3 regions of the Endozoicomonas sp. Z74 genome follow, and region 3 is predicted to be linked to each of the others. Evidence: predicted binding sites of a transcription regulator. Region 3 holds the regulator's gene; each other region holds the start of a gene.
What was found. The regulator FNR, encoded in region 3, switches genes on or off when oxygen is low (the NO sensors DNR and NnrR bind a similar motif). The targets are predictions, from matches to a motif close to TTGATNTANATCAA.

Region 1 (10,807 bases), on a different contig from region 3:
CTACACGGTCAAGGTCAATGGCAGTCTATACACCGTAGAGGTTGCCGAAGGGGGAGAGGTTACCCAGGTCGCTTCAACAACCTCCACTGCACCGGCAGCTAACCCTGTTGCGGATGAACAGGGGGAACCCATGCCAGCGCCTCTGGCCGGTAATATCTGGAAGGTGAATGTGGCTTCCGGTCAGCAGGTTCAGGAAGGGGATGTAGTGCTGATTCTGGAGGCCATGAAAATGGAAACGGAAGTCCGGGCACCCCGGACAGGCCGTGTGGCATCGGTTAGCGTTCGTGAAGGCGACAGTGTTGCGGTGGGTGATACGCTGCTGGCACTGGCTTGATAAGGAGATCCCATGGATAAGCTGTTGATGCTCTGGGAGGGCTCCGGGCTATATAACCTGACCGCTGGGCAGTTGATCATGATGCTGGTGGGGTTTGGGTTGTTGTACCTGGCCATCCGCAAGCGGTTTGAGCCACTGCTGTTGGTGCCCATTGGTTTTGGCGGCATACTGGCCAATATACCGGAGGCCGGGCTTGCCTATTCTGCCGTAGAGCAGGCTTTGCATCAGGCCAACCCGGTTGTCCTGCAGGCCATTGCCGATGCCTTAGGCAGTCAATCGGCGTCGTATGATCAGCTGTATGGGCTTTATTCGGAGGCGGGATCCGCGACTCGGGCCATGGTTGAGTATGCGGTGGCCGATGCCGGGTATTCCAATGGGGTTCTTTACCAGTTTTATACGGTGGCCATTGCCAGCGGTGTGGCGCCTCTGGTGATCTTTATGGGGGTAGGGGCGATGACTGATTTCGGCCCCCTCCTGGCGAATCCGAAAACGCTGTTTCTTGGGGCAGCCGCCCAGTTCGGCATTTTTGCCACCGTGTTTGGTGCGATTTTGCTGAATTATACCGGTGTCATGTCGTTCAGCCTGACGGATGCGGCGGCCATTGGCATTATCGGTGGGGCGGATGGGCCAACGGCCATCTATGTTTCCAGCGTACTGGCTCCGCACCTCCTGGGGGCTATAGCAGTAGCGGCTTATTCCTATATGGCTCTGGTGCCGCTGATTCAGCCCCCGATTATGAAGGCGCTGACCACCGAGGAAGAGCGAAGGATTGTGATGACTCAGCTCCGGCCGGTCAGCCGGGTGGAGAAAATCGCTTTTCCCGTTCTGCTGCTGGTGCTGGTGGCGCTTCTGTTGCCCGATGCCGCGCCGCTGCTGGGGATGTTCTGCTTTGGCAATCTGATGAGGGAGTGTGGTGTGGTAGAGCGTTTGTCGGACACGGCGCAGAATGCTCTGATTAATATCACTACCATTTTCCTGGGGCTGTCCGTGGGTTCCAAACTGGTGGCGGATAAGTTCCTGCAGCCGGAAACCATGGGCATCCTGGCCCTTGGGGTTGTGGCTTTCTGTATTGGGACTGCCTGCGGCATTTTGATGGCCAAATTGATGAACCGTCTTTCAGCCACCCAGGTGAATCCTCTGATCGGCTCTGCTGGCGTGTCGGCCGTTCCTATGGCCGCCAGGGTTTCCAACAAGCTTGGATTGGAGGCGAATCCTCAGAACTTCCTGTTGATGCATGCAATGGGGCCAAATGTGGCGGGTGTCATCGGCTCCGCTGTGGCTGCCGGTGTGATGATCAAATACCTTTCCTGAACCCTGGTCTCAGGGTTTTCTCCCTATTTCACTCCCGCGTTCCTGCGCGGGAGTGATTTCCCCGTCGATAAGCCTTGAATTGAGTCCCGTCATTGTTATGTTTAAAAAGCAGTCAGCCTCCTCTGGATCTGCTTGATCAAGCCCTTGCTCAGGGAACATAATGCCTCTTTTTGTGATATTTGAACCTGCTCCCAGGTTTTTGCTATCCATTTTTACGGTTATTCTTTCTGTTCGGGAGTCTTTTATGATTTATAAAGAGTATAAAGTTTCAGAAAAAAAGCGGATTGCTCTGGTTGCCCATGATAATAAAAAAGGAGAGCTGGTTGCCTGGGGATTAAGACATAAAAACTGTCTCAAAGGGCATGAGTTATTTGCAACGGGTACCACGGGTTCTTTGATGGAAAAAGAGCTGGCCATGCCAGTGAATAAGTTCATCAGCGGTCCATTGGGAGGTGATCAGCAGATTGGTGCACTGATATCGGAGTGTAAGCTGGATCTTCTGGTGTTTTTCTGGGATCCGTTTGAGCCTATGCCCCATGATCCCGATGTAAAAGCTTTGTTGCGTATTGCGGCGGTATGGAATATCCCCGTGGCCTGTAATCAGAGTTCTGCAGATTATATTTTTTCATCACAGTTGCTGGCTCAGTCACACAATCGGCAGATTCCAGATTACGACAGCTATTTGATAAATAGAGTGGATTGAAAAGCATGAGTTGCAATCGTTTGTCTTGCTCTTTCAGCTCAAATACTGCTCGCCTCTATTAAAATCATTTTCTAAGAAAAAAAGTAATAAAAACACGCCAGAGCTGACAATAATCACTCTGGCGCGTTAATCACTTCCAAACTGAGCCAATCAAAAAAACATTGAGATGGGAGGGGCTCCCGGTATCCGTTCCGTCATGGGGTTTGTCAATGTATGACCGATTGTGTATAAGCCTGTTGAATTCAGGCTTGGTTGTAGTGTCTGCGCTTTTTGTACGTAACCTTGGGTTCTGGCCCTTTCCGGGGTCTTGGCTCATCGCTCATGGGCGGAGTCGCCATAATGCTGTTCCCGGCGGGGAGTGCACTCTGATGCCGTTGAGCTGAAAACCGGCGAACCGGTGCTTTATTGCCCATGGATGGCTGAAAACTGGCTACCGGTGGCTGCTCGGCATAATCCCGGTCGTTTTCACCCGGCATTACATCGTTTTCATTTTCGTTATGGCACTCATCTTCCTGCATATTCAGGCGCATACGATAAGGGTGTCCATAACCTCTTCTTCGGCGTGGCTTGTGATTTTTGGGTTCGGGGGGCTTTAATCCGGTGAATTGCTCATAAATAGTTGTGTAAATGTACTTGCTCATGGGGAGCTCCAGTTTGGATCTTTCCTGAATACTGAGGATGTCTTTATTTGTTACACGATGGTAGACAAACCCATTTAGGGGATGAATAGGTAACAGTACTTAAAAACATATCTCAAATTAACGTTAAAGTTGTCTGATCGGGTTGATACTTTCGGTTGCTCTCAGTTCGTGGGTTTTGAATCCCATTTTCACCTTAAAAAAGAGTATTCCGAAGAGCGTTGTTATTAATGCAGAAAAAGGTGTTAGAAATAATTGGATCAAAGCATAGCATTCAAAAACCAGTGCCTGACGTTGCTTTCATAATATTTTTGAATGTCTGTTTATTGTTAATAACTAATTCTGTTCATCCGAGAGGGTGGGAAGGTGTTTGGGTTTTGTTTGTATTGGTAGATTTTGTTGGGTGAGGTTTCTACTTTAATAATGAATAAGTATTAGCACTGATAGTGGGATTGCCCTATATGCGATACTTTGACTGCGATTATTTTACTTCACCGGGTCGGCTTAAAGAGCACGGTGACACCGAACCAGGCCAGTAGATGTGTCCGTTTGACAGTTAAAACGATACGCCGACAGACCTTTTCTTACATTGACGCAGATCAAGTTGATGTTAAAGCTATCCGTAGAAGCCTGACTGACCCGACAACAGCATTTCAAAAGATTTCTCCAATCTCAAGGAGCCTCTTAGTATGACTGTAACTACCAATGAGCTGCCCGTTGCCTGGGAAGGATTTACGCTGGGTGACTGGTCTGAGAGTATCGACGTTCGGGACTTCATCCAGAAGAACTACACCCCGTACGAAGGTGACCATGCATTCCTGGCCGGTTCCACTGAAGCCACAGATAAGCTGTGGGCGGATGTGATGGAGGGTATCAAGGAAGAGAACCGCACCCACGCGCCTCTGGACTTTGATACCGACCTGCCTTCCACCGTCAACTCCCATGATGCCGGCTACATCAACAAGGACCTGGAGACCATCGTTGGTCTGCAGACGGACAAACCGCTGAAGCGGGCCATCATTCCTAATGGCGGTATCCGTATGGTGGAGACTTCCTGTGAAGTCTATGGCCGTCAGCTGGATCCCCAGGTCAAGAAGATTTTTACTGACTACCGCAAAACTCACAATGCGGGCGTTTTTGATACCTACACTCCTTCTATCCGTGCCTGCCGGAAGTCTGGTGTTATCACCGGTCTGCCCGATGCCTACGGTCGTGGCCGGATTATCGGTGACTACCGTCGTGTCGCCCTGTATGGTGTTGATCGCCTGATCGCCGACAAAAAGCAGCAGCACGCCAGCCTGGACAGTGCTCTGGAAACCGGCGAAACCCTGGAGCGGACAATTCAGCTGCGTGAAGAGATCATGGAGCAGATCCGTGCCCTGATGCAGATGAAGGATATGGCCGGTAAGTACGGTTTTGATATCAGTCTGCCTGCCACCAACGCCAGGGAAGCGGTACAGTGGACTTACTTTGGCTACCTGGCAGCGGTTAAGTCCCAAAACGGTGCAGCCATGTCCCTGGGGCGTGTGGCCAGCTTCCTGGATGTCTTCATTGAGCGTGACCTGAAGGCCGGTAACATTACTGAAACCGATGCTCAGGAAATGATTGACCACTTTGTCATGAAGCTGCGCATGGTTCGCTTCCTGAGAACCCCTGAATACGACCAGCTGTTCTCCGGTGACCCTATCTGGGCCACTGAGTCCATCGGTGGTATGGGGGTGGACGGACGTACCCTGGTCACCAAGAACAGCTTCCGTTTCCTGAACACCATGTACACCATGGGGCCTTCTCCGGAACCCAATATCACTGTACTCTGGTCTGAACAGCTGCCTCAGGGCTTCAAGGAATACTGTGCCAAGGTATCCATTGATACCAGCTCTATCCAGTATGAAAATGATGACCTGATGCGTCCTGACATGGACAGTGATGACTACGGCATCGCCTGCTGTGTATCACCCATGGTGATCGGTAAGCAGATGCAGTTCTTTGGTGCCCGTGCCAACCTGGCCAAAACCATGCTGTATGCCATCAATGGTGGCGTGGATGAGAAGCTGAAGATTCAGGTAGGGCCGAAAGAAACGCCTATCATGGATGAAGTGCTGGATTATGACGTTGTCCGTGACCGCCTGGATCACTTCATGGACTGGCTGGCAGCCCAGTACGTTGCAGCTCTGAACTGCATCCACTACATGCACGACAAGTACTCCTATGAAGCGGCCCTGATGGCTCTGCACGACCGTGATGTATATCGCACCATGGCCTGTGGTATTGCCGGTCTGTCCGTTGCTGCGGACTCTCTGTCTGCCATCAAGTACGCCAAGGTGAAGCCGGTTCGTGATGAAGACGGTATCGCTACTGACTTCGAGATCGAAGGGGATTATCCCAAGTTCGGTAACAACGAAGAGCGCGTGGACGCCATTGCCTGTGAGCTGGTTGAGTCGTTCATGAAGAAAGTGGCTTCTCACAAGACTTACCGTGATGCGGTTCCAACCCAGTCCATTCTGACCATTACCTCTAACGTGGTATATGGCAAGAAGACCGGTAACACCCCTGACGGTCGTCGTGCCGGCCAGCCATTTGGTCCAGGTGCCAACCCGATGCATGGTCGTGACACCAGTGGTGCGGTTGCTTCCCTGAGCTCTGTGGCGAAACTGCCTTTTGCTTATGCCAAAGACGGTATTTCCTACACCTTCTCCATTGTTCCCAAGGCGCTGGGTAAAGATGAAGACGGTCGTCGCAAGAACCTGGTGGGCCTGATGGATGGCTATTTCCATAATGAGCAGGCTCATGAAGGCGGGCAGCACCTGAACGTCAACGTGATGAACCGCGAAATGCTGGAAGACGCCATGGAAAACCCTGAGAAGTATCCTTCTCTGACCATTCGGGTCTCCGGTTACGCTGTGCGTTTCAACTCTCTGACTCCAGAGCAGCAGCGTGATGTCATCACCCGTACCTTCACCGGCAGCCTGTAAGATTACAGATTGCTGAAGGGAAAAGGCCAGCTATGCTGGCCTTTTTGCGTTTAACAATCGTCGTTTGATCACCAGAAGCCGTTGATGCTGTTTCTGGTTGCAGTATCAGGAGAAAAGACATGTCCCTTGGGCGCGTGCATTCCACGGACTCTTTTGGAACCGTAGACGGGCCAGGCATCCGCTTTGTGGTGTTTATGCAGGGGTGCCATATGCGTTGCCGCTATTGCCACAACCGGGATACCTGGGATCTTCGTGAAGGCGGTGAGATGCTCAGTCATGAGCAGGTGCTGGAAAAAATCCTTAAGGTCAAAAACTTTCTCACCGGTGGTGTGACAGTGACAGGAGGCGAGCCTCTGCTGCAGGCTGAGTTTGTGGCGGATCTGTTTGAAGCGTTGAAGAAAGAAGGGATTCATACCTGCCTGGATACCAATGGCTTTGCCAAGCATATTACTCCGGAAATTGAGCGGCTGCTGTCATTTACAGATCTGGTGTTGCTGGATATCAAGCATATGGATGAGCAGATGCACCAGAAGTTGACCTATGTCACCGGGCAGTACACGCGCAATTTTGCCCTCTATCTGCAGGAGTTGAAAAAGCCTACCTGGATTCGCTATGTGGTGGTGGAGGGTTATACGGTTGACCCTGTGTATGCGGCCATGCTGGCGGATATGGTTGAGAAAATGGATTGTGTTGAAAAAGTGGAGATCTTGCCTTATCACAGTCTGGGGGTTCATAAGTGGGATGCTTTCAATGACACCTATGAGCTGGAAGCGGTAACGCCTCCAACCACTGAGCAGCTGGATGCCATCAAGGCAGAGTTTGACCGGCGTGGTATTGTGGCAGCCTATTGATATCAGCGACGGCAATAAGAAACGATCAAGATGACGGTATAAACCAGGGTCGTTAAGACAAGGACAGTTCCAAGGTCTGCCAGGCTGCAAACGCCTTCGGTTCGTTCTTTTGAGGATTCGGTTTCTATCTTTGGGCAGGGCTGGCAGCCGCAAGTGGTTGTGTTAGTGCCTGCCAGGGTGTCAAATTGATCGAAATAGCCGGAAAGCAGGAGTTGTTCGGGAAGAGGGGCGTCACGGTTGTGGCTCATCAGTTTCATGAGGTCAATGCCTAAAACGTCTCTTTGAAGGTTAACGTCTATCAAACAGTTAGATAATTGTGAATGGCTGTATATGTTTGACTCCGGGCAAAAGGGGCAGCGGCATTGATCACTGCTGGTTTTGAATCGATGAAAATACCCGGTTACCTTAAAGGTTGAAGTATCGCTGGACTCAGGGTGGGTCAAACTGAGCAGTTGATTAAATGTGACGGGTAGAGTTGGTACTTCAGTAATTATTTTTTGTCTGGCAAGGTCAACGACCAGTTCGGTAGTGCTGACTATAAACTCAGTTTCGCACCCTTTGAAGTTCCATGGAGGAGAGGCCTGGTATTCAGCGACCGATTTTCTTAATGATGTTCCATACACGTAGGCTCTCCAAAGGGGAGTGGTTAACATAAACACCCCAGCGATGGCTGAAAATGATTTAGCGTGCTTCCAGGCTGCCCCCTTAAGCTTGGTGAGCTTCTTTATCCGTCGTCTTTTTTTTGAGGAAGTGTCACCGGTCTCTGAATCGATATCAGGGCGGGGTGTGTGGGATGGGTGGATGCGGTTTTGAGTGTTCTCAATAATCTTTGTTGCCTCTCTAAGTTTGGTTTGCACCTGGCACAGCTCGTTCTCAATACGAACCAGGCATTGGGGCGCTGGAGGGTGGGTCAGTGTCAGTGGGCCGTCTGCAGCTGGCAAGCCCTCAATGGCTTGTATGTTTTCTTGAATTAAGGTGGTTAGCGTAGCGGGGAGTGTGGCTGATTCTGCAACCGCCAAGTTGGTCAAGCCATGATGATCGTGAGGTGGAAATAGTAAGATAGAAATAGCGTAACCGTGTAGCTGGTAAATAGTCATTACGCCAATCGGAATATCGTTGTGGTTGCCTACTTCATGCCGCCAGAGCCGGTAGCCGGATATACCTTCATTGGGAGAGCTGAACTCGCAGAGGATGGTTGGGTAGTAGCAGTCAGGGTCGTCTGGTCGAACGATTGCACGGGTTTCGGCGTTGTAATACTCCTCGATAGGGTCGCACCATTCTGTGGTAATGCGTACTACTACAGCGCTGCTGCAAAGCCCAGGCAAGAATAAAAGGGTGAGTATAAAGCTCTTTACAGGGTGTCTGGGCTTTGTGTCTGTACTTGCACTGGGTGAGCTATAGCAAAGCTTCATAGTGGCTTTCGATTCGTCAGTGTGATGGGGGGGGCATGCTTGGGGTTGCTGATTCAGGCAGGACTAGAGTCATCAGCATACGAGAATGTTTAGAGGGTTCTTTATGGTGGGCTCTGTGGAAACGGCCTGATGCAGAGCCCACTTCATAACTGCTGAGAGCTTATAGATTATTCACATGGTGATGAGGTACTGTTTTCGTACAGTACTCCATAAGAGTAGTAACCCCTTTTACAATGCCTACGAGAATCAGGAAGCCGCCGGTCATTATACCGGATGTGACCAGGCCTGACAGAATGCTTCCCCCAATTTCTGATGCGGTTGTGGCAACCGGTTCTCCAGGAAGGCATATACAGCGGCTGGCTTCTTGCTCCGATGTTATATCGTCTCTACCTTTATAGAACTCAATGAACCGACCTTGTATTGCTATGTGGTCGGGCATTGAACTATCCAGTTGATAATGTGCGTTTCTCTTGAGATCAATCAGGAATACTTCAGGAAGTACATATATTTGGACAAGGCAGTCAAGAAAATTGGCAGCCATCCTTCTTCCCCGGTTGTCATCGGGACACTGGCAGTTCCGGAATTCATGCATCTGGCCTGTTGTCTGGAACGATATATTAATGGTTTTCATTTGCTCAATGTCGTTATCCAGACTTTTAATGGAATCCAGGGGGGTAAATTTTCTTGAAAGAATACCGTGCTTATAAGCATCTTCCAGCCATTCGATAACTTCGACTAAAACAAAGGTGTCACACCCGGTGAAGCTATACTCAGGGTCTTTTTTGTAGGAAAAAACGGACTCTTTAACCGGATCAGCCCAAAGTTGGGAGAAAAAAGTGGCTGCGAAAACAGCCGCAGCCCAGGACTTTGGGTAAGTGGTAAAGACGGACCATCCCTTGTTTACCCACCGATAAAGCCTGTACTGGCTTAGCAGAATTTCTCCTCCCTGGGCTTTGCCTGCCTCAACCATTTGTTCAGCCAAGCCAAGAAGGGGCTGTTGATAGTCTCTGTCAGCTAAAGGGAAAACATTCTGTGTCGGTTGGTGTAAGTCCGGCCGACCACCACAGACAGCCCCTTGTAGCATGCTAAGTAAAAAGCTGATTTGGTCTTGATAATTAAATATTTCAGCAGGACCCTCAATACTTGCAATTAGTTCGTCAACAAGTTGTTCCTCATTAACGCTTATAGAATCCTCTTCTATTAGAATGCTGACGCTATCGGGGGGCTGCTCTGGTGGGGGGCTGCGTTCGCTCTCTGGTTGTTCATTTTCATAGGCCGGGTTTAACTGGCCTCTCTGATTTTGTCTGTTCCTTTCTCTCCATTCCCCAGTAAAACCGGCATTGTACGAAGCAAAACCACCGGTTATAGACTCTGCTTCATTTGTTTCCTCTATGTTTGTTTGGCTTGAATGTTCGCTCTCGGTGCTCAGCTCAGGGTTAGGGGGTACAGAAATTCCGACAAGAGCCATCCACTGGATATTCTGGTTTGGAAGAACAATATGGGGCGGCTGTGTTGTCAGGGATAGATGGGAGTGGCCTGAGGGTTCTTCTCGTCCGCGGGACTGGCAAAGGTAATATTGGAATTTTGAAGGGTTGGTGATTGTTCCATTCGTCAGATGAGCACTAATGTCGTCGCAAATTACCATGTCGGTTTCTATTCTTGGGGGGGTAGCAGAGAGGTGGTCAGCATAAATAGTTATAGCTATGGTGAATATGAAAATATGTATTGATCGAAAAATAGTATGCATTGTTGGGTTGCTCCACGGATTGTTTTGTTGGGAGGCTTATGCTGCTTTTAGTTCTACGTATCATTGTTTGATTTTTTTTAGCGTTATAGCTTAATCGAGCGACCTGATCCCAGGTGCTTGGCAACATGGATAACCAGACCAACGAGTGGCAGGCTTATGATTCCTGCAGTGTAAGTTATTGCGTTGACTGCGAAGATGCCCCATGATTTTGAATTCGCTGTTATATGTTTAGGGCACCTTTTGCAAGAGGGTATGGTGGAGTTGTCGTGGAGAGGAGTGTCAATCTTGATGTAGTAACCTGAGATGACGGTTTTGATGTGAAGCTTCTGATTCATGTCGTACGCCAGCAGTGTTTCAAGGTCTCTCATGAGTTGGTCGGTTTGTGCGATGAAGTCAACCATTCTGCCTTGCAGGTTGTGTTCGGCGGGTTGTTTGGTGGCCTCGCAGTACTGACACTCACAGGACGATTGTAGTTGCAAAAATTTCCCTGTACTTGTAAGGGTTTTTACCTCTGGATGCGTTCGTGTGAAGTCAGCGACAATCTCTGAAGCCAGAGCTGTTGATATGTTGTGTCTTGAAGATAATATTCCATGCCGCATTGCATCATCAATTAATTCCTGGGTATTGACCAGAACCTCTATAAGGCATTTTGAACCCAGGTCCTTTTCGGGCTCGTCTTCATAGACCGCTATCGATTCCTTCACAGGAGTATCGATAAAGTTTTCTACTATGGAGACAATCCCAAAAGAGATAGGTGAAAGGTGCCAGTGGCTGATGTAATAATTCAGGACGGTTCTTGCGCTCCTTACTATTGCGTATTGGCTGGTTGATGGTCTTGT
Region 2 (9,768 bases), on a different contig from region 3:
GGATGAAAATGGTGATGATCGTCAAAAGAGAGGCGATTGGAGTGATGATTTTGCCAAACAGGCACAAATCCGGAGCATGGATAAATACACTCATCTGTACCAAACCATCGCCAGGAGAATGGAAGAGGGCGTTCTAACCGTTCCAGTCAAAGATGATCTGTATGGGGTGGCGTTTTATTAATGTTCGCTTAATGAAAATGTCATGAAAAACACATCCTGCTTTCAAGCTGCCAGGTCTGAAGGCAGGATGGAGTGAAAGATCAGGATGTTTGAACTTCATTTTGGTCGATGGTTGATTTATTGGGGCTGTCTACCGTTATCAAAATCATGCCGATTATTGACAGAGCTGCCAACCCAAGTGTCATCAGCCAGCTCAACTGTGGCAGGAAGCCGGGCCAGAGCTTTTGGGACAGGGTGACTGCCATGAGTGACAGAGCAAAGCGGGCAAGTTCAAGCCAGCGAAGCCCTTTGTTTTTTTCCAGTAGCCAGCCGGTGCCGATCAGGTTTATAGCCAGGACTGCAGTCCAAAGGGCATTGAAACCATAAGTGGTTGTGTGGCTGATGGCGATCAGCCCGGTGGTTGCGAAAACCAACACCGCGAACTGGAGGAAGGTGTATATTTTCAGGGCCTTGCTGGTTCCCGGGTTGTAGTCTTCATACCCATGAATATCCGGCATTTTCATGGGTGCTGCCACGTCCGAGGGGCGGAAGCCGGTTCGCCGGAACCAGAGCGTCAACTTGTCTGTCCAGTTTTTGGTAGCCACGGCATCTTTAAACATATCCACATACAAGTGCAGATTGGCCCAGACCGGATTCCAGCTTCTCAGAGGTTTAAGGGTGCCGTAACGGATGGGTTCGTACTGTTCATCCTCTTCGATAAAGGTGCCGAACAGGCGATCCCACAGAATAAAAATACCCCCGTAGTTTTTATCCAGATACTTCCGGTTTTTGGCGTGATGGACCCGATGGTTGGAAGGGGTAACAAAGATCCATTCAAACCACCCCAGCTTGGGGATATGGCGGGTATGAACCCAGTACTGGTAAAGGAGGTTGGCCAGACTGACGGTCAGGAACACTTCCGGTGGGATGCCCAGCAGGGCCATGGGAACGTAGAAAATCCAGCTGAACAGAAAGCCGGTGCTGGTCTGGCGCAGAGCCGTGGTCAGGTTATATTCCTCACTCTGGTGATGAACCGCGTGGGCGGCCCAGAGGATATTGATTTCATGGCCCATCCGGTGATTCCAGTAATAGAAGAAATCCTGAAGGATGATGGCCAGCACCCAAACCCAGAGGGCCTCAGCAGGGAATGACAGCAGAGCTGTGTGGGTATAGATCAGGGTATAGATACCCAGCTTGAAAACCAGCCCCGTGGTGACATTGAGCATGCCAGCGCTGAGGCTGTTGATGGCATCGTTCAGACGGTAGTAGTCTTTTTTTCGAACCACGGTGGCGATGATTTCGATGAAGATCATCAGAAAGAACACCGGAAAGGCATAGACTAGAGGATTCATGGAGTCGGGCCCTGATTGTTATTGTTGTTTTCAGACATCGCGTATCCAGGGCGATGGTATCGGACTTTGTAACATGATGTTACCGTTTATACAAAGTCTTCTGGCCAGATAAAGGGCGCCAGCTATGAATCCTCACTGAGCAGATTCATAACCAGCCCCTGTTCCAGCAGAGCCTGGCGAACCAGAGTAAACCCTCCATACCATGGGCTGTCATAGAGCTCTGAGTAGACAACCTGGGTTTCCAGATTTTCATTCACTTTAACCGTCTGGCTTTTCAGACAGTTCTTGATCACCGGATGAATGATACTGTCGGCCTGGCAGATCTCTCCGGCCAGCACCACCCGCTCCGGGCGCAGCAGGTTAACACTCATGGCGATGGCACGGCCAAGGTTGGCGGCGGCTTCCTTGAGCAGGTCACTGGCCAGGCTGTCACCGGCCTTTGCCGCAAGACAAATGTCGTTGATATCGGCATCCGCGGGCAGGCTGCTGGGCACGCCGGACTCCAGAAGGTCATGGCAGCGTGCTTCGATGGCTGGATTGCTGACCATGGTCTCCAGGCAGCCAAAGTTTCCGCAGTAACAGCGCTGGCCCAGTGGGTCTATCTGGATATGGCCGATCTCTCCCACGGCCAGATTGCTGCCTTCGTACAGTTTGCCATCCAGAATCATGCCCGCGCCAACACCGTTGTGGACACTGACAAACAGACTGTTCTGGCAGTTGCGGGTCACCCCGAAGTGGTGCTCGGCCAGGGCCATGGAAGCGATAAAGTTGTTGATATAGCAGGGCAGGCCAAGGGCTTCGGAAACCTGCTCTGCAAGGGGCAGATTGCTGACACTCAGATGGGGCATAAAGCTGATGATGCCCTTGGAAGAGTTCACCAGTCCGGGCGTAGTGATGCCAACTCCTGCGAGACAATGGATATGGGGTTCCTGCTTTTTCAGAAACCGCTGCAGGGCACTGATCAGCTGTTGGGTGAATCCCACCTGATTCAACGGCTTGATTGGGGTGGCATAACGTGCAAGCAGTTCACCGGACAGGTCACAAAGCCCAAGGTGCAGATGCGTTCTCCCTGCCCGGGCGGCCAGGATCTGAATCCTCCCGGGGGTTGTACTCAGGGAGATGGCTTTTCGCCCCCTCTCCGATGACTGTTGCTCCAGTTCCTGGATCAACCCGGAAGCCATCAGCTGCCGGGTGATCCGGGTCACGCTACCTGCTGCCAGACGACACTGCCTGGCTATTTGGATGCGGGAGATGGACCCATGATCGACAATGGCTTTATAGACGGCCGAAATGTTCCGTTCTTTGACAAAATCCAGGTTGGCGATCACTGTCGTTATCCACTCAGTTTCAGGAAGCTGAAAAGCGATCCGCTTCTCAGGGGGAATTCAATGGCTTCTTGTAGCAAGAAGGGTTATTGCTTCAGGCTCAGCTCACCGCCGCTGACCGTGCCATGCAGGGTGAAACTGTCATCAAACAGCGTCAGGTTGGCGTACTGGCCCGGGGTAATACTTCCCATCTTCTGTTCAATATGAATTGCGCGGGCGGCATTCACGGTGGCCATCCGGATCACCGCATCGCGAGGCAGCCCCTGTTGGATGCTGTTGGCCACCGCCTCCATCATCGTCAGGGCTGAACCGGCCAGGGTGCCGTCGGCATTGGTGCACTTTCCGTCCTTATGGTAAATGGTCTGGCCGGCAAATTCGAACGTCTCAAGATCGGTTCCAGCAGGTGTGGTGGCATCGGTAACCAGTACCAGCCGGTCCTGCAGTAATCGATGGGCAATACGAAGGTTCTCCCATGCCAGGTGGTGGCCATCGGCAATAATGCCTGCTCCCAGGGTTTTACTGTCGAAAATGGCTCCAACAACACCGGGCTCACGGCTGCCAAGAGGACTCATGGCGTTATGCAGGTGAGTAGCAAAGCGGGCACCGGCTTGCTCTGCGGCTTTCGCCTGGGCGCAGGTGGCGTTGGTATGGCCGATGGAGACCACAATTCCAGCTTCGCTGAGTTGTTCGATGGTTCCTGGCGGGCAGACTTCCGGTGCCAGAGTGACCATGCTGATTACCTCGGCGTTATCGCAGAAGTAATCAATCATTTGGGCTGATGGTGTGCGAATGAAGGCGGAGTTGTGGATGCCTTTGCGCTCAAGGCTCAGGTAGGGACCTTCCAGATGAAGGCCTGGTACTCTTTCCGGGTGTGCCTTTTGATAACTCCGAACGACGTCAATGGCCCTGTGAATGTCCTCATCACTGCTGGTGATCAGCGTAGGCAAAAATGCAGTGCAGCCGGAGCGGAGGTTGGCTGAGTGCATGATATCCAGGGCTTCAGTAGAAATGTTGCCGTTGAACAGGACGCCGCCACAGCCGTTCAGCTGCAGGTCAATAAACCCAGGACTTAGATTAAGGCTATTAAGATCAATCTGTTGACAGCCATTCGCTATTTCCGCCACCTTGCCAACGGCGGAAATTCGGCCATTCTCTATAACCAGTGCTTCAATGGATTCCTGATCTGTCTGCCCGGTCATTGCCTTGAAGTTGACCAGAGCAAAGGGCGCTTCTGAAGGAGCCGCCAGAGCGGATGTAAGCTTTGATGAAGAAACGTCAGCAGGCATGTCAAAAGCCTCTGATGTTTTCTGACTCGATGTCCTGGAAGTAGCGCAATGTGCGAACTTTCAGGTCGAGGGTGGCGGGGTCATCGCAGACCATCAGGGCTTTCTGGTGGAGTTGCAGGGCAGAAATGGTCCACATATGGTTGACGGAGCCCTCAACGGTGGCCTGAACGGCGCGGGATTTGTCTGCTCCGGTGGCCAGGATCATCAGTTCACGGGCATCCAGCACGGTACCAACGCCAACCGTCAGTGCCAGCTTGGGGACCTGGTTAATGTCGTTATCAAAGAAACGGGCGTTGGCATGCCGGGTTTCGGTGGTCAGGGTTTTCAGGCGGGTGCGTGATGCCAGTGAAGAACCGGGCTCGTTGAAGGCAATATGACCGTCGTGTCCAACGCCACCCATGAACAGTTCAATACCTCCATAGCTTTTGATGGCTTCTTCGTAACGCAGGCATTCTGCTTCAAGGTCCGGGGCATTGCCGTCCAGGAAGTTGATATTGGCCTCTGGTATGTCCACATGATCAAAGAAGTTGCGGCGCATGAACACCCGGTAACACTCCGGATGGGATGCGGGCAGCCCAACGTATTCATCCATGTTGAAGGTGACCACATTGGCAAAGCTGACTTCTCCCTCTTTATGCAGACGAACCAGCTCCTCGTACGTGGGGATGGGAGTTCCTCCAGTGGGCAGCCCCAGCACGAAAGGGCGCTCAGGGGTTGGGTTGAACGCCTGAATGCGGCGAACAATATACTGTGCCGCCCAGCGGCCCACCGATGGTTTGTCTTTCAGGGGTATAAATCGCATGTCCTGGAGCTCCGCCTGTTCACTCTCGCTAATTAATCAAGGGCGCATTAATCAAGGGTTTATTCATGAAAGGTCCACTAATGAAAGAGTGATTCATGAACGTTTGTTGAAGGGGATCATAGCTTAATTATTTCATGCTGAAAAATAAAGATGTGATTTCTGGTGATTTTTTGTGCTGTCAAGTGAGCGGAATAGTGACCTGGATCAATATTGTCGGGGTTTATATTTTTTTTTAAAAAATAAATCAGTAAGATTCGGCCGAACATTCTGACACATGCTCTTTTAATAAGACTCAATGGTTAAACAGTTATGAACATACTGGGTTACTTGCAGAAACTGGGTAAGGCACTGATGCTGCCTATCGCAGTGCTTCCTGTTGCAGCCTTGCTGCTTCGCCTGGGCCAGCCGGATCTGCTGGACATACCTTTCATGGCGGAAGCCGGTGGTGCCATTTTCGGTAACCTGGCACTGCTGTTTGCTATGGGGATTGCGGTAGGCTTGTCTGTGGATTCCGCCGGTGCGGCTGCCATTGCCGGGGCCGTTGGCTACTTCGTTCTGAAGGCCACTACGGGCACCATCAATGCTGATATCGACATGTCCTTCTTCGGGGGGATTATCAGTGGTATTGTTGCCGGCCACGCTTACAACCGCTTCCACGCAGTAGCTCTTCCAGCCTATCTTGGCTTCTTTGGTGGCAAGCGACTGGTGCCGATTATGACCGGCCTGATGATGCTGTTGATTGGCTGGGCCTGTGGTCACATCTGGCCAGCCATCCAGAATGGCATTGATGCCTTCGGTCACGGGGTTGCCGAGTCCGGTGCCATTGGCCAGTTCGTTTATGGCACTCTGAACCGTGGCCTGATTCCTTTTGGCCTGCACCATGTACTGAATTCTTATTTCTGGTTTGGGCTGGGTGAATTCACCAATTCCGCCGGTGAGCTGGTGACCGGTGACCTGAACCGTTTCTTTGCCGGTGACCCTGGTGCAGGCGTGTTCATGACCGGTTTCTTCCCGGTAATGATGTTTGGTCTGCCGGCTGCTGCCCTGGCTATGTACCTCACTGCTAAAAAAGACCGTCGCGCCCAGGTTGGTGGTGTGCTGTTCTCCGTTGCGCTGACCGCTTTCCTGACCGGTATTACCGAGCCTCTGGAATTCATGTTCATGTTTATGGCGCCGGCGCTTTATGCGGCACATGCCGTATTGACCGGGCTGTCTCTGGTGGTCACCAACTCCATGGGGGTTCTCAGTGGATTTGGTTTCTCTGCAGGTCTCTTTGATATGGTCCTGAACTGGGGACTGGCCACTAATCCATGGACTCTGGTCATCATTGGTCTGGTGTTTGGCGCCATCTACTTCTGTGTATTCTACTTCGGTATCAAGCTGTTTAACCTGAAGACCCCCGGTCGTGAAGACGATGAGAGTGGCGCTGCTTCAGAGGCGGTGAAGGGCAGTACTGGCTCTTCTAGGGATAACGCTTATAAAGCACGCCAGTTTGCCAAAGCGGTGGGTGGTCTGGGTAACCTGACGAATATTGACGCCTGTATTACCCGTCTGCGACTGTCCCTGAAAGACACCAGCGTGGCTGATGAAGCGGTTATGAAGGGGCTGGGTGCCAGCGGTATGATCCGCGTCGGTGAGCAAAACCTGCAAATTATTCTTGGCCCTCAGGCCGAAATCATTGCTGGTGAAATGAAAAAGATTGCGGCTACTGAAGACCTGAGTAACATCGAGGTTTCCGGGCTTTCTGAGCAGGCACCGGAAGTGAGCGCCAAGCCGATCGTTGATAACGCCCTGTTTGCCCGTCAGTGCCTTAAAGTGCTGGGCGGACACCAGAATCTGACGGATATTGATGCCTGCATCACCCGTCTGCGCCTGACGCTGAGAGATGCATCGGGTGTCAGTGATGCCCGCATCAAGGCCCTGGGTGCATCTGCAGTGGTTCGCATTGGCGAAAAAAACCTGCAGATTGTGGTCGGCCCCCAGGCGGAAGTCATTGCCGGTGAAATGAAAAACATTCCGGCGACAGAAGATCTTTCCAATGTTGAGGTTCCTGCATGACTTTCAAGCAAGAAGTCAAAAATCAGGGCAAGCCCTGCCAGCTGTCGTTGATTGCGCCTTTATCCGGAACTCTGCTTTCCATTGAGGAGTCTCCTGATCCGGTCTTTGCCGGGCGGCTGATTGGCGACGGTGTAGCCATTAACCCTTCTGACTCTGTCGTGCTGGCGCCCTGCGCCGGCACTGTCAGCCAGCTGCATGACTCTAAGCATGCGGTGGCGATCAAAACCGACGATGAGGTCGAAATACTGATCCACGTGGGTATCGATACGGTGATGCTGCGGGGTGAAGGCTTCGAAACCTGTGTCAAGATAGGCGACAGGGTCGAGGCAGGTCAGAAGCTGTTGAGCTTTGATGCAGAACGGGTGGGCTCTAAAGCGGCCAGTCTGCAGACGGCCGTAATGGTCACTACGGGAGAGACCGGGCATATCCTTAACCCGCGTGCCGAAGTAACGGCGGGTAAAGAGGCTGTCTATGTGATTGGTGGCGAGCCAGAAAAGGCGATGTCCACTGAAAGCAAATACAGTAGCCAGGACGCGGTTACCCTGACCGAAGAGATTGTTGTTAAGAACCCTCTGGGTCTTCACGCCCGACCTGCAGCCCAGTTGATCCAGATTGTCCGGCGCTTTTCCAGCGAAGTGACTGTGCTGAACAAGGACAACAGCAAGGAAAGCAAGGCCAACAGTCTGACTGCCCTGATGGGGCTGCAGACTACCCTGGGTTCGCGTCTGGAAGTCACCGTTCATGGTCCGGATGCTGAAGAAGCGCTGAAAGCCATTGTTGAAGGCTTTGCGGACGGACTGGGAGAAGAAGTCTCCGATGTAGCGGTATCTGCAGAAGAGACGTTTGAAGAAGAAGCACCGCTTCTGGGGCCTGTGGCTGGTGCCGATGGGCGTCTGCCCGGCGTAAAGGCCGCTCCAGGCATGGCCATTGGTGAGCTTTACCACCAGATTCGTGAGCTGCCCAGCTACCCGGAAGAGGGTGTGGGTGTCAGTGATGAGCTGGGGCAGCTGGACTACGGTATTGAACAGGCCAGCCAGGCTCTGAAGCAGCTGGTTGAGAAAATGGAGAGCGAAGGCGTCGGTGGTCACGCGGAAGTGTTCGTGGCTCATCAACAGCTGCTGGAAGATCCCGCCATTGGCGAGCGTGCACGACAGCTGATTGATTCCGGCAAAAGCGCTATCTGGGCCTGGCACCGCAGCTTCCTGGCGGAAGCCGATGAAATGCGCAAGCTGGATAACCCCATGCTGGCGGCTCGCGCGACGGATGTAGAAGACGTAGGTCTTCGAGTGCTTCGTCACCTGATGGGCATTGAGGGTGGCATGGATCAGCTGCCGGAAAACACCGTTCTCTGCCTGGATGACATTACGCCTTCCGAGGTGGTGACGCTGGATCGCAAGCGGGTGGTGGGAATCTGCACCATCGAAGGGGGAGCTACCTCCCACGCGGCGATTCTCGCAGGCTCTCTGGGCATTCCCTATCTGGTGAATGTGCCTGAGGATATCCGTCAATACGACAATGGTTCAGGCATCATTCTCAACGCCAACAAAGGCTTTATGAGGATGAACCCTTCCGCTGATGACATCACCGAGTGTCAGAAGCAGCAGGAGCAGATGACGGCAGAGTCCAATGCCGCCCTGAAAGTAGCGGATCAGCCGGCGATCACCAAAGACGGTCACCGGGTGGAAATCGCCGCCAATATTGCCAACCTGGAAGACGCTGAAAAAGCGGTCAAGCTGGGGGCTGAAGCGGTGGGTCTGCTGCGTTCCGAATTCCTGTACATGGAGCGGGCCACAGAGCCGTCCATGGGAGAGCAGATCAAGGCTTACGAAGATATCCTTGGAGCCATGGGCAAAGAACGTCCTGTGATCATCCGGACTCTGGATGTGGGCGGTGACAAACCACTGGCTTACCTGCCTCTGCCCCGGGAAGAGAATCCGTTCCTGGGTGAGCGGGGTGTGCGGATTGGTATTAACCGTCCAGCCATGTTGCGCAAGCAGGTTCGTGCCATCCTGAAAGCGGCCCATGCCGGTCGTGCGCGGATCATGTTCCCCATGATCAGCTCTCTGGATGAGTTCAGGGCGGTGAAAAAGCTGGTACAGGAAGAACAGGAACTGGCGGGTGTGACCGTTGAGATCGGTATCATGATTGAGGTGCCTTCTGCAGCGATGCTGGCGGATCACTTTGCCAAAGAGGTGGACTTCTTCTCCATCGGCACCAACGACCTGACCCAGTACACCTTGGCCATTGACCGTGGTCACCCGAAACTGGCGGCCCGTGTGGACGGCCTGCACCCGGCGGTGCTGAGGCTGATTGACATGACCGTGAAAGCGGCGGACCGTGAAGGCAAGTGGACTGGTATCTGTGGCAGTCTGGCCAGTGATCCGGCGGCAGCACCGATTCTGGTAGGGCTGGGGGTTCAGGAGCTGTCCGTCAGCGTACCTGCACTGCCGGTACTGAAAGCCAGGGTTCGGGACTTGAGCTACGAGCAGTGTCAGAATCTGGCTCGTGAAGCTCTGTCCATGGACACCGCGGAAGGGGTTCGGAGCCTGACCGCCTGATCACTTAACGGTGTTCTTGTAAATTGTTCTTATAAACTGTTTATTACCCCGGATGCTTCGGCCTCCGGGGTTTTTTTATTCTTTACCCCTCCGGCAGCCAGTTGCTGTTCATGATCTGCTCAAAGGTACTGGATGCGTACTTTTTTGGGTAAGAACGGAAGCCGTAATGGTGCTTCTACGTCAAAAGATCGCGGATCAATGCCTGAAATCGGTGTTGCAGCTCCTGCT
Region 3 (10,807 bases):
CCATCATTATTGATGGAAGAGTGGCTGATGGTTAATGTCAGTCCCGGTCGAATCCAGTGCCAGGGGAGCATTGCACTCCAGGCCTGTTTTGAATAACGATCGAGGGGAATGCCACTGACCCGTTCTTCGAGCATGCCATACAGTTCAGAAGGTGGCTTCATTCGGATGGCGGAAAGCACTTCACCGGTGGCTGTGGTGCCTGATACTTCCAGGATAGCTCCTTCAGGCAGGCTGTTTTCCGGGGTAAAGAGAAAGATGGTGCTTCTTTCTCCAATCAGGTGTGGAGCCAGCCTGTCCTCTTCTGCTTTAATGACATGGGTCTGCCCATATTCGACCTGACCATTAAGGTGTGGAGAAGCATACGCCTGGTTGAGGCTGGCATTGGCCAATAACCCAGTGGACAGAAGTAAGGCAGCTAATGGCCGAAGTTTTTTTGTTTTCATTCTATGATCCTTTTCTATTGCCGTGGCGGCAATGAAAAGGATGTCGAAATGGATGGGTGTTGGAAATACTGTCTGGTTGGAATTGAGAGGTCTTTCCGTTTAAGTTCTGGAGAATTGTGAGCGGTTTTGCAGTTCCAGGCAGAAGAGTTCTTTTTTTGAACGCTCTCTGAGTTTGTTTTTAAATATAGGCGGTCTTTTTTTTGCGCTTTGACGGATTTAAATCTGTTTAAAAAACAGCCCTGAGTTGAGTCAGTAAATTGATAGTGCTTCTGGTTCGATCATATCAGTGTCTTAATAAACAGCCCGTGTTTCAGGCACAGGCTGTAAAGGCTGCTGTTTGTTAATAAACCTGAACATACTCAGGCCCAATTCCCATTCCCCAGAGCACAACCGTGGTAATCATAATGGATACGGCGAGCACCAGGCCGATGCAGAGTACTGAACTGGCGTAGATAAAGCCCTGTTCCTTCGGGATTTTCATAAATACAGGCAGTCCTGTGTACAGAATGTAGGCGGTGGCTGAGGTGGAGAGTATTCCGGCGGTAATAGCCAGCCAGATGGATGGATAAAGTCCACAGATTCCGGCCAGGAACAAGGGGTAGGCGGTATAACAGCTGAATGCCGTGCAGTCCGTCAGGGACGGATCGCTGTTGAAGTTCTGGCTCATCCAGCGGATAAACCAGCTCATGACACCCACTCCGGTGATGGTGGCCAGCCACGCCAGGATGGCCATCCACAGAGCGCTCTGTGGCGTCAGGCGGACAATGTTCGAGCTGCCTGGCAGGCTCCAGCCAACCTGGGTAGTACCGATATAGGTGCACAGGGCGGGAAGTGCCGCCAGCCAGATAATCTGGCCCAGATAGAGCTGAACCAGCCCGGTGGGGTTACTTCGAATACTGATCCATTCATCGTCGGGTTCGGTAAGTAAACCCCAGAAGTGACTGAGAATCATGGCAAGCGCCTCCATGGTTTCGGTGGTACCAGAACCACTTCATCCACTGAAGTGGAGGATACTGATACAGACCGGCGGTGATACTTTGTTATTATTATTGGCTATCTGCTGTCTAGTACACGCTAGCGCACGCAAAGGATTGCCGTTCGCAGAACCACTTTAAGCCGCTGTTTAAGTGTTGGCATAGTTTGGGTGGAATGTAAATACCTGAGAGGGCATTCAAGGGCTTTTTCCTGCAGGTATCTGCGGATAAAACAAATAACGAACTGAGTGAACTGCATGCTCAATAAAATCGATCGAATAATGCTTGGTGCACTAGTAGTGGTGCTTGCCCTGTCCAGCTGGCTGCAGCCAGAACCTCCGGAAGTGGAGTTGACTGAGGCAGAGCCGGTGGCTCCTGTTGAGAAAGCCGTAGTAGCCACCCCTGATTTCACCCGTATTGTGGATGTCAAAACCAAGAAGAAAACGTTTTTTAATTACATGGTGCCTCTGGTGGAGCAGGAGAATGAAAGAATTCTTTCCCTGAGGGACAGGGTTCGCCTTCTGTCCTCAGAACCTTCCCTCAGTGAGAGCGACCAACAGTGGCTGGTGGATCTGGCAGGGCAGTACCGGATAAAGGTGGCCCCACAGGAAGAGTCCCCTTTTGATCATGCGTTTTTTGACGCTTTGATGGCACGGGTTGATATTATTCCTGTTTCTCTGGCCCTGGCTCAGTCTGCTAACGAGTCCGCCTGGGGCACATCCCGGTTTGCTCAGCTGGGTAATAACTTTTTTGGCCAGTGGTGTTTCAGCCCCGGCTGTGGAATTGTGCCCGGTGCGCGACCTGAAGGGGAGACCTATGAGGTACAGAAATTTGAGGATGTCTCGGAGTCCATCAGGGCTTATATGCACAACCTGAATACTCATTTCCAGTATGAGGTGCTGCGCCAGCTCAGGGAGAAACGGCGGGAGATGAATGAGCCGGTCACGGGACCGGTGCTGGCTCATGGGCTTCATGCTTACTCAATCAGGGGGCAGGAGTATGTACAGGAGTTGGTGTCAATGATTAATAGTAATGGCCTGTTGCGTTATGATCTGAAAGAGGCTGGTCGTCTTGCTGACAGTACCGACAGTGCCAACATCTGAGGCAATTGGCAGAAAAAGAAGCTTATAGCGGAGAGAGTGGAGAGGGAGCTCCCATGAAAATTGAATCATTGGTTGCAACCAACGGCCCTGGGCCGTTCTTTTCGGGACTGACCCAGCTATTAACCGGCTTTTGGTTGCTGCTGCTGGCAGGGTATCCCCTTTCTCTTGAAGCCGCGCCCTCTAGCAAATACTGGGAGCTTTGGGACAAAAGCAACTCCGGTTCAAAAGCGATCATTAATCACAGCTCATGGCAGGGCATTCTGGACAGCTATCTGGTGGTTCAGCCGGACGGGAGCCGCTTTCGATATCAGGCTGTAAACGGTAAAGATCGAAAAAAACTCGGCGAGTATATTAAGACATTGACGGCTCTTGATCCAAGGCAGTACTCAATGCCGGAGCAAAAAGCTTACTGGATCAACCTCTACAATGCTCTGACCGTTAATCTGATACTGGATAACTACCCGGTCAAATCCATTACAAAGCTGGGGCCATGGTATCGCTTTGGCCCCTGGGATGAAGTCATCACCCGGGTGGCCGATCAGGCGCTCACGCTGAATGATATTGAACACCGTATTTTAAGACCCCTCTGGAAAGACCCTCGAATTCACTATGGGGTGAACTGTGCCAGCGTGGGATGCCCGGATCTTGCGGAAAAGGCGTTTACCGGGGAAAACACGGAAGCGCAACTGGAGCAGCTGGCCCGGCGCTTTGTTCAGCAGGGAAAAGGGGTGGAATGGGTGGATGGGCGACTGGTGCTTTCCAGAATCTATGAGTGGTATAAGGAGGATTTTGGCAGCCGAAAGGAGTTGCTTCTGCACCTGCAGCGCTACTCTGCCCCCACTCAGGCAAAGCGTCTTGGTGCCTTTTCTGGAGTGATTGAATATCAGTACAACTGGCAATTAAATGAAGTGAAGTAGACCGCTCTCCAGCCGATTAATAAAACAGCCATGAGCGGGAAATGCCGATTGTCTCCAGTGATGGAAAGACACCAGAGTTTGAGACAGTGGCATTTTCATGATCAATTACCGTTGAACGGTTATAAAGGGCGGGTTTTATTATGGCCAGATGCTTGCTTTTGGTGCTGAAACTGCTGATCCTGTCATGGGGACCCTATGCCCATGCCGTTCCATCCCCTGATAAATGGACGTATTGGGATAAGGCGAATCCGAAGAGTGCCCTGGTGGTGGATCATAGCCTCTGGCAGACCTTTCTGGACCGGTACCTCAAATATTCAGAAGCCGACAGAATGTATCTGGTGGAATATGGCAGGGTGAAAAAGGCCGACATGGGACGCCTGGGTGAGTATCTTTCGAGTCTGGCAGCCAGAGACCCAAGAACCCTTAATCGCAAAGAGCAACTGGCGTATTGGATCAATCTTTATAATGCGCTGACGGTCAATCTGATTCTGGATTATTACCCGGTCAAGTCCATCACCAAGTTGGGGATGGGGTGGTTCCGTACCGGACCCTGGCGTGATGAATTGATCACCATTGCTGGTCAGAAAATCTCCCTGCATGATATTGAGCACCGCATTCTAAGGCCCTTGTGGGATATGCCCGAGGTTCATTATGCTCTTAACTGTGCCAGCCTGGGGTGCCCTGATCTGGCGCCCAGGGTTTATGTCAGTGCAGAGATTGAAGATCAGCTGGACAAGGCTGCCCGGCATTTTATCAATCAGCCAAAAGGCGTGAATTTTGTGGCGGGGAGGCTGGTGCTTTCCCGAATTTTTGACTGGTATGAAGACGATTTTGGCGGGGAAGAGGGGGTGCGCCAAGATCTGCTCAAGTATGCCCGGGAAGACATCCGTATAAAGCTGCAGAAGTACACCGGAAGGATCAGTTATCGTTATAACTGGCAGCTGAATGAGTATAAGCCCTGAGCTGGTGAGGGCTCAGGACTAAAAGGGGACTGAAGTGCTCAGGGCTCGAATTGAATGACCTGGACACCACTCTCCTGCCCGGTTATCTGGAAGTTGCCGGAAGTGACTGTCTGATTATCTGCATGCTCATACTCTTTTCGTTCTCCACTCCGATCCAGCTCCAGTCCCTTGAAATCAAACAGACTGTTATCGGCCATCTGGGAAGGGGCGATGTTTTGGGTGGCGGAAAAGATAGACTCGATGCGGCTTGGGTGTTTTTTCTCCCACTCGGCCAGCATTGACTTGATATTCTGCCGCTGTAGATTTTCCTGGGAGCCGCAGAGGTTGCAGGGGATGATTGGGAACGCCATCTGCTCAGAAAAGTGGGCGATGTCTTTTTCCCTGCAGTAGGCCAGGGGACGGATCACGATGTTTCTGCCGTCATCCGATCGGAGTTTAGGGGGCATTGCCGACAGCCGGGAACCATAAAACATATTAAGGAACAGCGTCTCAACAATATCATCCTTATGGTGACCCAGGGCGATTTTTGTGGCACCAATGTCCTCTGCAAAGGCATAAAGTGTTCCCCTTCTTAGCCGGGAGCAGAGGCCGCAAGTGGTTTTTCCCTCGGGAATTTTTTCCTTGACCACGGAATAGGTGTCACGGTTGATAATATGGTAATGGATTCCCAGTTGATCCAGGTATTCCGGAAGGACATGCTCAGGGAAGCCGGGCTGTTTCTGGTCCAGGTTGACGGCGATCAGCTCAAAATTGACTGGGGCGCTTTTCTGGAGGCTCATGAGAATATGCAGCATGGTGAAGCTGTCTTTGCCTCCGGACAGGCAGACCATGACCCGGTCGCCTTCCTCAATCATGCGGAAGTCTTCGATGGCTCTTCCGGCCAGGCGCCTCAGTTTTTTCTGAAGCTTGTTGAAATTGTATTTCTCGGAACCGGTGAGTTGGGTCGAAGTCATAGGCTTATAAGCGGGCCGTGGATGAAAGCGGCTCATTATATCGGCAGGATGAGTATCCACCAAGTCAGTGTTTAACGTGCTCTTACCTGTTGTAGCGTTTCTTTTGGCAAAAAAACGTACAAAGGTCCCATAAAATGTCCTGCCTGGCTCAAGGAAAAATGGAGCTGCCGACTATATCCTCCATAAGGGTGTTACCCTTCGGGGGGGAATGGACTACTATTTGCAGGCAGGATTGCCAGTTCTCATTGATAAACACGTTTGTCCTTTTAAATGTCCAGATGCCCATAGCGGTAGAAGAACAGATTGTGCTGCCCTCATCCCTGAAACCTGGGAGAGCAAACTGTTGTTCACGGCCCGGTTTAGAAAAGCCTGTGGCTGCATGTTGTTCATGGCAAAAATAACAATGGATTGATCCAGAGTTTTGAAAAGGGGAAGACTGATGACCGATCACAATAAACTGCGTACCAGGCTGCTTGAGCGGCGAGATGAACTGAATGTACGGCTGGGTAATATCAAGCGCGATGTTACCCGCAAAACCAGTGCGGACTGGTCAGAGCAGGCTCAGGAGCGTGAGAACGATGAAGTGATGGACGCTCTTGGTAATGAGGCCACTCTTGAGTTGCAGAAGATAAACCGGGCCCTGGACCGGATGGATGAAGGGGAGTACGGCTATTGCACAGCCTGTGGGGCCCAGATTCCTGAAGGCAGGCTGGAGGTGATGCCCTACGCCGATCTTTGTGTGGGGTGTGCCGAGTCTAAGGAGGGGGTTTAGCCCCCCCCTTTCGCCAGATTCAGGCGGGTTTGGCGCTGGTGAGGTGGTAATAGGCCTTCTCATCCTGGGAAGAGCCGGATTCAATAATTAATTGCTGGTAACTGTCTGAAAAGCTCTGGACGGTGCCGGGGTTTCGGCTGTGAAAGTATTTTTGCCAGAGTTTCCCCAGTGCCATGGTATCTTCTTCGTCAATCTTCTCTATAGTGATACCGGTTCGGTGGTAAACCAGCCAGGCAATGGCGGTTGCATAGGCCAGGTTGGTGGCCAGTTCATGGTGGGGGTGTGAAAGGAATTCCCTCTGACTGGCCAGTCCACGGACGCTGCTGGATAACTCTGGCTGTGTCCCAAGGTAGTGGTCCCAGATATTGCGATGCATGCGCGGTGATATCTGGTAAATACCAAGAGCCTGGTGGTTGGCGATTTTCAAATGAAAGCCAAGGCCGGATTCCCTGGCAGCGGTGCCCAGAAGCAGGTTCTCTGCTGTCTGGCTCCACATGGCCAGGTGCTTGAGTGTTGGTCGCACCACATAATGACGCAACTCTCTGGCACAGATACCCATAATTCAAAGTCCTTTTTTATTGCTGTCATCGTTCTACCCCAAAGGGGGTGAAACCGCTTTTTCTGCTGGGTGATTTATCTTGAAAATACCAGTTAATGATCGTCTGTGACAGGGTATTTTCCCTGTTCTTATACGTAAAGTGAGCAGGCGATACCCTTTTGGGCAGTGCCCGTTTTATTGTCTGCCAGCAACCCCTTGCGGTAAGGGCTTGTCAGAAGGAAAACAGGCTTGGTGTTGTGCTTAATGGGGTTATCGTATCATTCCGGATATTCTATAACCCCATTAGTCAGGGGACTTTTATCAGTCGCCTGCAAAAGAACAGAGGGTAAAGGTGGGGATTCCTGCCTGATTCAACTTCTCGGAACCTTTAAGGTCGGGAAGATTGATGATAGCGGCTGCTTCCAACGTGGTAGCGCCTGCCTGGCTGATCAGGTGATGGGCGGCAAGCAGAGTGCCGCCGGTTGCGATCAGGTCATCAACCAGCAGAATGCGGTCTCCGGGCTTCATGGTGTCGTCATGGACTTCCAGGGTGGCGGTGCCGTATTCCAGCTGGTATTCCTGGCTCAGGGTGGTGCCGGGCAGTTTCCCCTTCTTTCGGAACAGTACCAGAGGTTTGTTTAATGTGTAGGCCAGTGTTGAGCCGATCAGGAAGCCTCTGGCATCCAGTGCGCCAATGCGATCCACATCTTTATTCTGGTAGCGTTCCACCAGAGTGTCTATGGTCAGACGCCAGGCCTTCGGGTTTTCAAACAGGGTGGTGATATCACGGAAAAGAATACCGGGCTCAGGCCAGTCCGGGATGGTTCTGATCTGGGATTGAAGGTATTCCAGGGCGGGTAGGCGTTGTTCTGTGGGCATGCCGTTTTGGCTCTGTTTCGGTCAATGATGCTCAGTGAGCACGGGGCTCACTGAATCCAACAGGCTACTGGCAGGGTAGCCCTTCAATCCGGGAAAGCTACCTCAGTTCTCCTCAGGCGCTGGTCACGATCTGGGTGGGGTCGATGGTTTTCCCCCCGGCCAGAGAGCAAAGCTCAACGGAGTTACGAATTTCAATTTCCTTGCCAACCGCTGAAATCAGGCCGTTTTTCTGGAACCTTGTGAACACCCGGCTGACCGTCTCGACGGCAAGTCCCAGGTAGTTGCCCATTTCGTTCCGGGACATGGACAGTCGGAATGACTGGGAAGAGAAACCCCGGCGACGGAAGCGGCTGGCCAGATTGATCAGGAAGGTGGCTATGCGTTCGTCGGCGTTTTTCTTGGACAGCAGCATCATCATCTGCTGATCTTCCCGGATCTTCTTGCTCATCAGGCGCATCAGGTGGCGACGCAGTTCCGGGAACTGATCCGCGAGCCCTTCCAGCTGTTCAAAGGGAATTTCACAGATCATGGTGGTTTCCATGGCCTGGGCAGACACTGGGTAAGTGTCGGTATCCATCCCGCTCAAACCGAGAATTTCGCTGGGCAGGTAGAAGGAGGTGATCTGTTCTTCACCTTCGTTGGTGGCGGTGTAGGTTTTGATCGCCCCTGAACGTACCGCAAATACACTGCTGAACGGATCACCCTCGAGGAAGAGGTGTTCACCCTTTTTCAGAGGGCGACCTCGCTTGATGATGTGATCCAGCTGGTCAATGTCTTTAATGCTGAGAGCCAGCGGCAGGCACAAGGAGCTGAGGCTGCAGTCTCTGCAGGCCACATGGCTTGGCTGTCGGACGTTGGGCTTGGACGTCATTGAGAGGCCTCAAAGTCGTATTGGCAAAATCGACTCAATTTTATGAAAATTGTTAACGAAGTGTAAGCTAGGTAAATACGCAAGTGAATAGCGTTAAAGTAGGTGTTTAATGCTATTGTGGAAACAACTTGTGCCAGTACGTTGTCTCCAGTAACACGATTGCGTCGTTTGTTCAGGGCGTCTCGCCTTGGCAAGCTTCTGAACCAGGCTCTTGACGTAAAGCCCCGTCAACTAAGGGGGGCAGAATACACTGGAGCACCGAGCCGACAGTGTCACAAAAGGTGTGCCACTGTCTGAAGTACGTTCGTTTATTTGTGTTGCCCGATTTTGCACCGATACCGCAGGCAAAGCAATGGTCAATGTTTGACTGGGGGGGTGTCGGACTTATGCTCGAATGCATAAGCCCGGAAGACTGAAGGAGTGGCTACTTTTTCGGTAGCTTTCTGGGAAAAGTCAGATGACTTTTGAGTAGCGGGGGATTGCCTCCTGCTTTTCCGTGGGCTTTGGCTGGTTCAGGTAATGATCGAACTGCATGCAGATGTTCCGGATCAGTAGTTTGCCTCTAGGGGTTACCACAATGCTTCGGTCTTCGTTCAGCGTCAGTAGCTCGTCATTGATCATAGGTTTGAGGCGTTCCAGCTCCTCAGCAAAGTATGTGTCAAAGGTGATGCCGAACTGTGTCTCTATTTTACCGGGTTGGAGCTGGAAGTGGCAGATCAGCTGGGTGATGACGGCCTGGCGGACTTTGTCGTCTTCTGTCATCTGAAGTCCCCGGACCATGGGGAGTCGGCCTTTGTCGATTTTTGTGAAGTAGTCTGATTCTTCCGTGGTGTTCTGGATGTAAGTGTCGCCCACCTGGCTGATGGAAGAGACGCCCATTCCTATAAGATCGCAGTGGCTGTGAGTTGTGTAACCCTGGAAGTTTCTGTGCAGGTTTCCGGTTTCCTGGGCGGTGGCCAGCTCATCATCGGGCAGGGCAAAGTGATCCATGCCAATGTATACGTAGCCCTGGTCCAGCAGCTTTTCAGTCGCTTGCTGCAGGATTTCCAACTTGACCTCCGGAGCAGGAAGGTCGTCGTCATTGATCCTGCGCTGAGGCTTGAAGCGGTGGGGCAGGTGGGCGTAGTTAAACAGCGACAGCCGGTCTGGTGCCATATCGATGACCCGGTCGATGGTATCCATAAAGCCAGGCACAGTCTGGAAAGGTAGGCCGTATATCAGGTCCATGTGAACGGACTTGAAAGCCATGGTTCTTGAAGCATCCAGTACTGATCGGACCATATTTTCAGGCTGAACCCGGTTGACGGCTCTCTGGACCCGTTCATCCAGATCCTGAACACCCATGCTGATGCGGTTAAAGCCAAGATCCCGCAAGGTATCCATCATCGGCCAGTCCACTTCGCGGGGGTCGAGTTCAATGGAGTAATCCGAGGTGTCGCCGCTCGTCAGTTGAAAATGCTGGCCGACCTTACCGATCAGGGCGCGCATTTGCTCGCTGCTGAGAAATGTTGGCGTCCCGCCTCCCAGGTGCAGCTGCTCAACTTTCTGCTCGGGAGAATACAGCTTGCTCTGCATTTCAATTTCACGGAACAAATACTCAAGGTATTTTTCCGAGCGGCTGCGGTGTTTGGTGACAATTTTATTGCAGGCGCAGTAATAGCAGACGTGTGAACAGAAGGGGATGTGGAAATAAAGCGACAGTGGCTTGATGGTAGAGGCGCTGAGTTGAGCGCTGGCCTGGTATAGCTCAGGGTTAAAGGTGTTATCAAATTGAACGGCGGTTGGATAAGAGGTGTAGCGAGGTCCCGACTGGTTATATCGTTCAATCAGGTCTTTATCCCAAACTGGCGCATTTTTCATAATCTGTCTCTGGCCGATCTCTCTGGCTATAAGCTTCGGTGTTTTGAAGCGTGCGGCTGTTTTGTCAATGCTGTGCTGCTGTTGCCGAGTTTTGAATGCTCAAACGTAGCAGTCTTATTGATGAATAGCTGTATTTTTTAAAAGTGTAGAGAAAGCTAAACCTGTATTCCTTGATGCGTGTCAATACGGGGCTGCCGAATTGGAATCAGTAGTTATCTGTTTCGATGAAAATATGAACACAGGCTGGAGGGGATTGCATATTACATGGGCTGAGGATGATTTGCGAGTATCAAATTCAGAAAGAAGAGCGCTTTCCGGTTATGTCGGAAGCGGCTAATGATGCGCTATCAATGTCATCAGCCATTCCTGGTGGGGGCCAGGCATGGCCCAGGCGCCAAACAGAATCACCATGATGCCGGCCATATTGCGGGTAAAGCTGGCTTGGATGAACTGGCTGAGCTGGCGGGAGAAGGCGCCGATCAGAAAAACCGCGGGCAGGGTGCCCAGCCCGAAACAGAACATGGCCAGTGCTCCG

Region 1: pflB (formate C-acetyltransferase) is a predicted target of FNR. The motif match lies at 3,576-3,589, and genes of this name have one in related genera.
Region 2: nagE (N-acetylglucosamine-specific PTS transporter subunit IIBC) is a predicted target of FNR. The motif match lies at 5,119-5,132, and genes of this name have one in related genera.

The regions. Positions count from the first base shown of each region.
Region 1 covers NZ_JBLYZI010000008.1:64,999-75,805, forward strand. The annotation lists gene oadA (sodium-extruding oxaloacetate decarboxylase subunit alpha) at 1-334, shown strand, start outside; gene ACNRUY_RS03970 (sodium ion-translocating decarboxylase subunit beta) at 347-1,645, shown strand; gene ACNRUY_RS03975 (hypothetical protein) at 1,655-1,855, opposite strand; gene ACNRUY_RS03980 (methylglyoxal synthase) at 1,890-2,348, shown strand; gene ACNRUY_RS03985 (hypothetical protein) at 2,591-2,989, opposite strand; gene pflB (formate C-acetyltransferase) at 3,676-5,958, shown strand; gene pflA (pyruvate formate-lyase-activating protein) at 6,078-6,809, shown strand; gene ACNRUY_RS04000 (hypothetical protein) at 6,812-7,906, opposite strand; gene ACNRUY_RS04005 (hypothetical protein) at 8,382-9,968, opposite strand; gene ACNRUY_RS04010 (hypothetical protein) at 10,052-10,807, opposite strand, start outside.
Region 2 covers NZ_JBLYZI010000123.1:3,250-13,017, reverse strand. The annotation lists gene ACNRUY_RS23180 (hypothetical protein) at 1-181, shown strand, start outside; gene ACNRUY_RS23175 (sterol desaturase family protein) at 261-1,511, opposite strand; gene ACNRUY_RS23170 (ROK family protein) at 1,634-2,839, opposite strand; gene nagA (N-acetylglucosamine-6-phosphate deacetylase) at 2,923-4,122, opposite strand; gene nagB (glucosamine-6-phosphate deaminase) at 4,124-4,924, opposite strand; gene nagE (N-acetylglucosamine-specific PTS transporter subunit IIBC) at 5,234-6,982, shown strand; gene ptsP (phosphoenolpyruvate--protein phosphotransferase) at 6,979-9,540, shown strand.
Region 3 covers NZ_JBLYZI010000013.1:55,359-66,165, reverse strand. The annotation lists gene ACNRUY_RS06010 (M66 family metalloprotease) at 1-443, opposite strand, end outside; gene ACNRUY_RS06005 (Yip1 family protein) at 784-1,395, opposite strand; gene ACNRUY_RS06000 (glucosaminidase domain-containing protein) at 1,675-2,520, shown strand; gene ACNRUY_RS05995 (DUF547 domain-containing protein) at 2,574-3,437, shown strand; gene ACNRUY_RS05990 (DUF547 domain-containing protein) at 3,578-4,399, shown strand; gene ttcA (tRNA 2-thiocytidine(32) synthetase TtcA) at 4,438-5,352, opposite strand; gene ACNRUY_RS05980 (TraR/DksA family transcriptional regulator) at 5,792-6,124, shown strand; gene ACNRUY_RS05975 (hypothetical protein) at 6,144-6,683, opposite strand; gene ACNRUY_RS05970 (adenine phosphoribosyltransferase) at 6,984-7,541, opposite strand; gene fnr (fumarate/nitrate reduction transcriptional regulator Fnr) at 7,654-8,412, opposite strand; gene hemN (oxygen-independent coproporphyrinogen III oxidase) at 8,866-10,272, opposite strand; gene ACNRUY_RS05955 (sulfite exporter TauE/SafE family protein) at 10,606-10,807, opposite strand, start outside.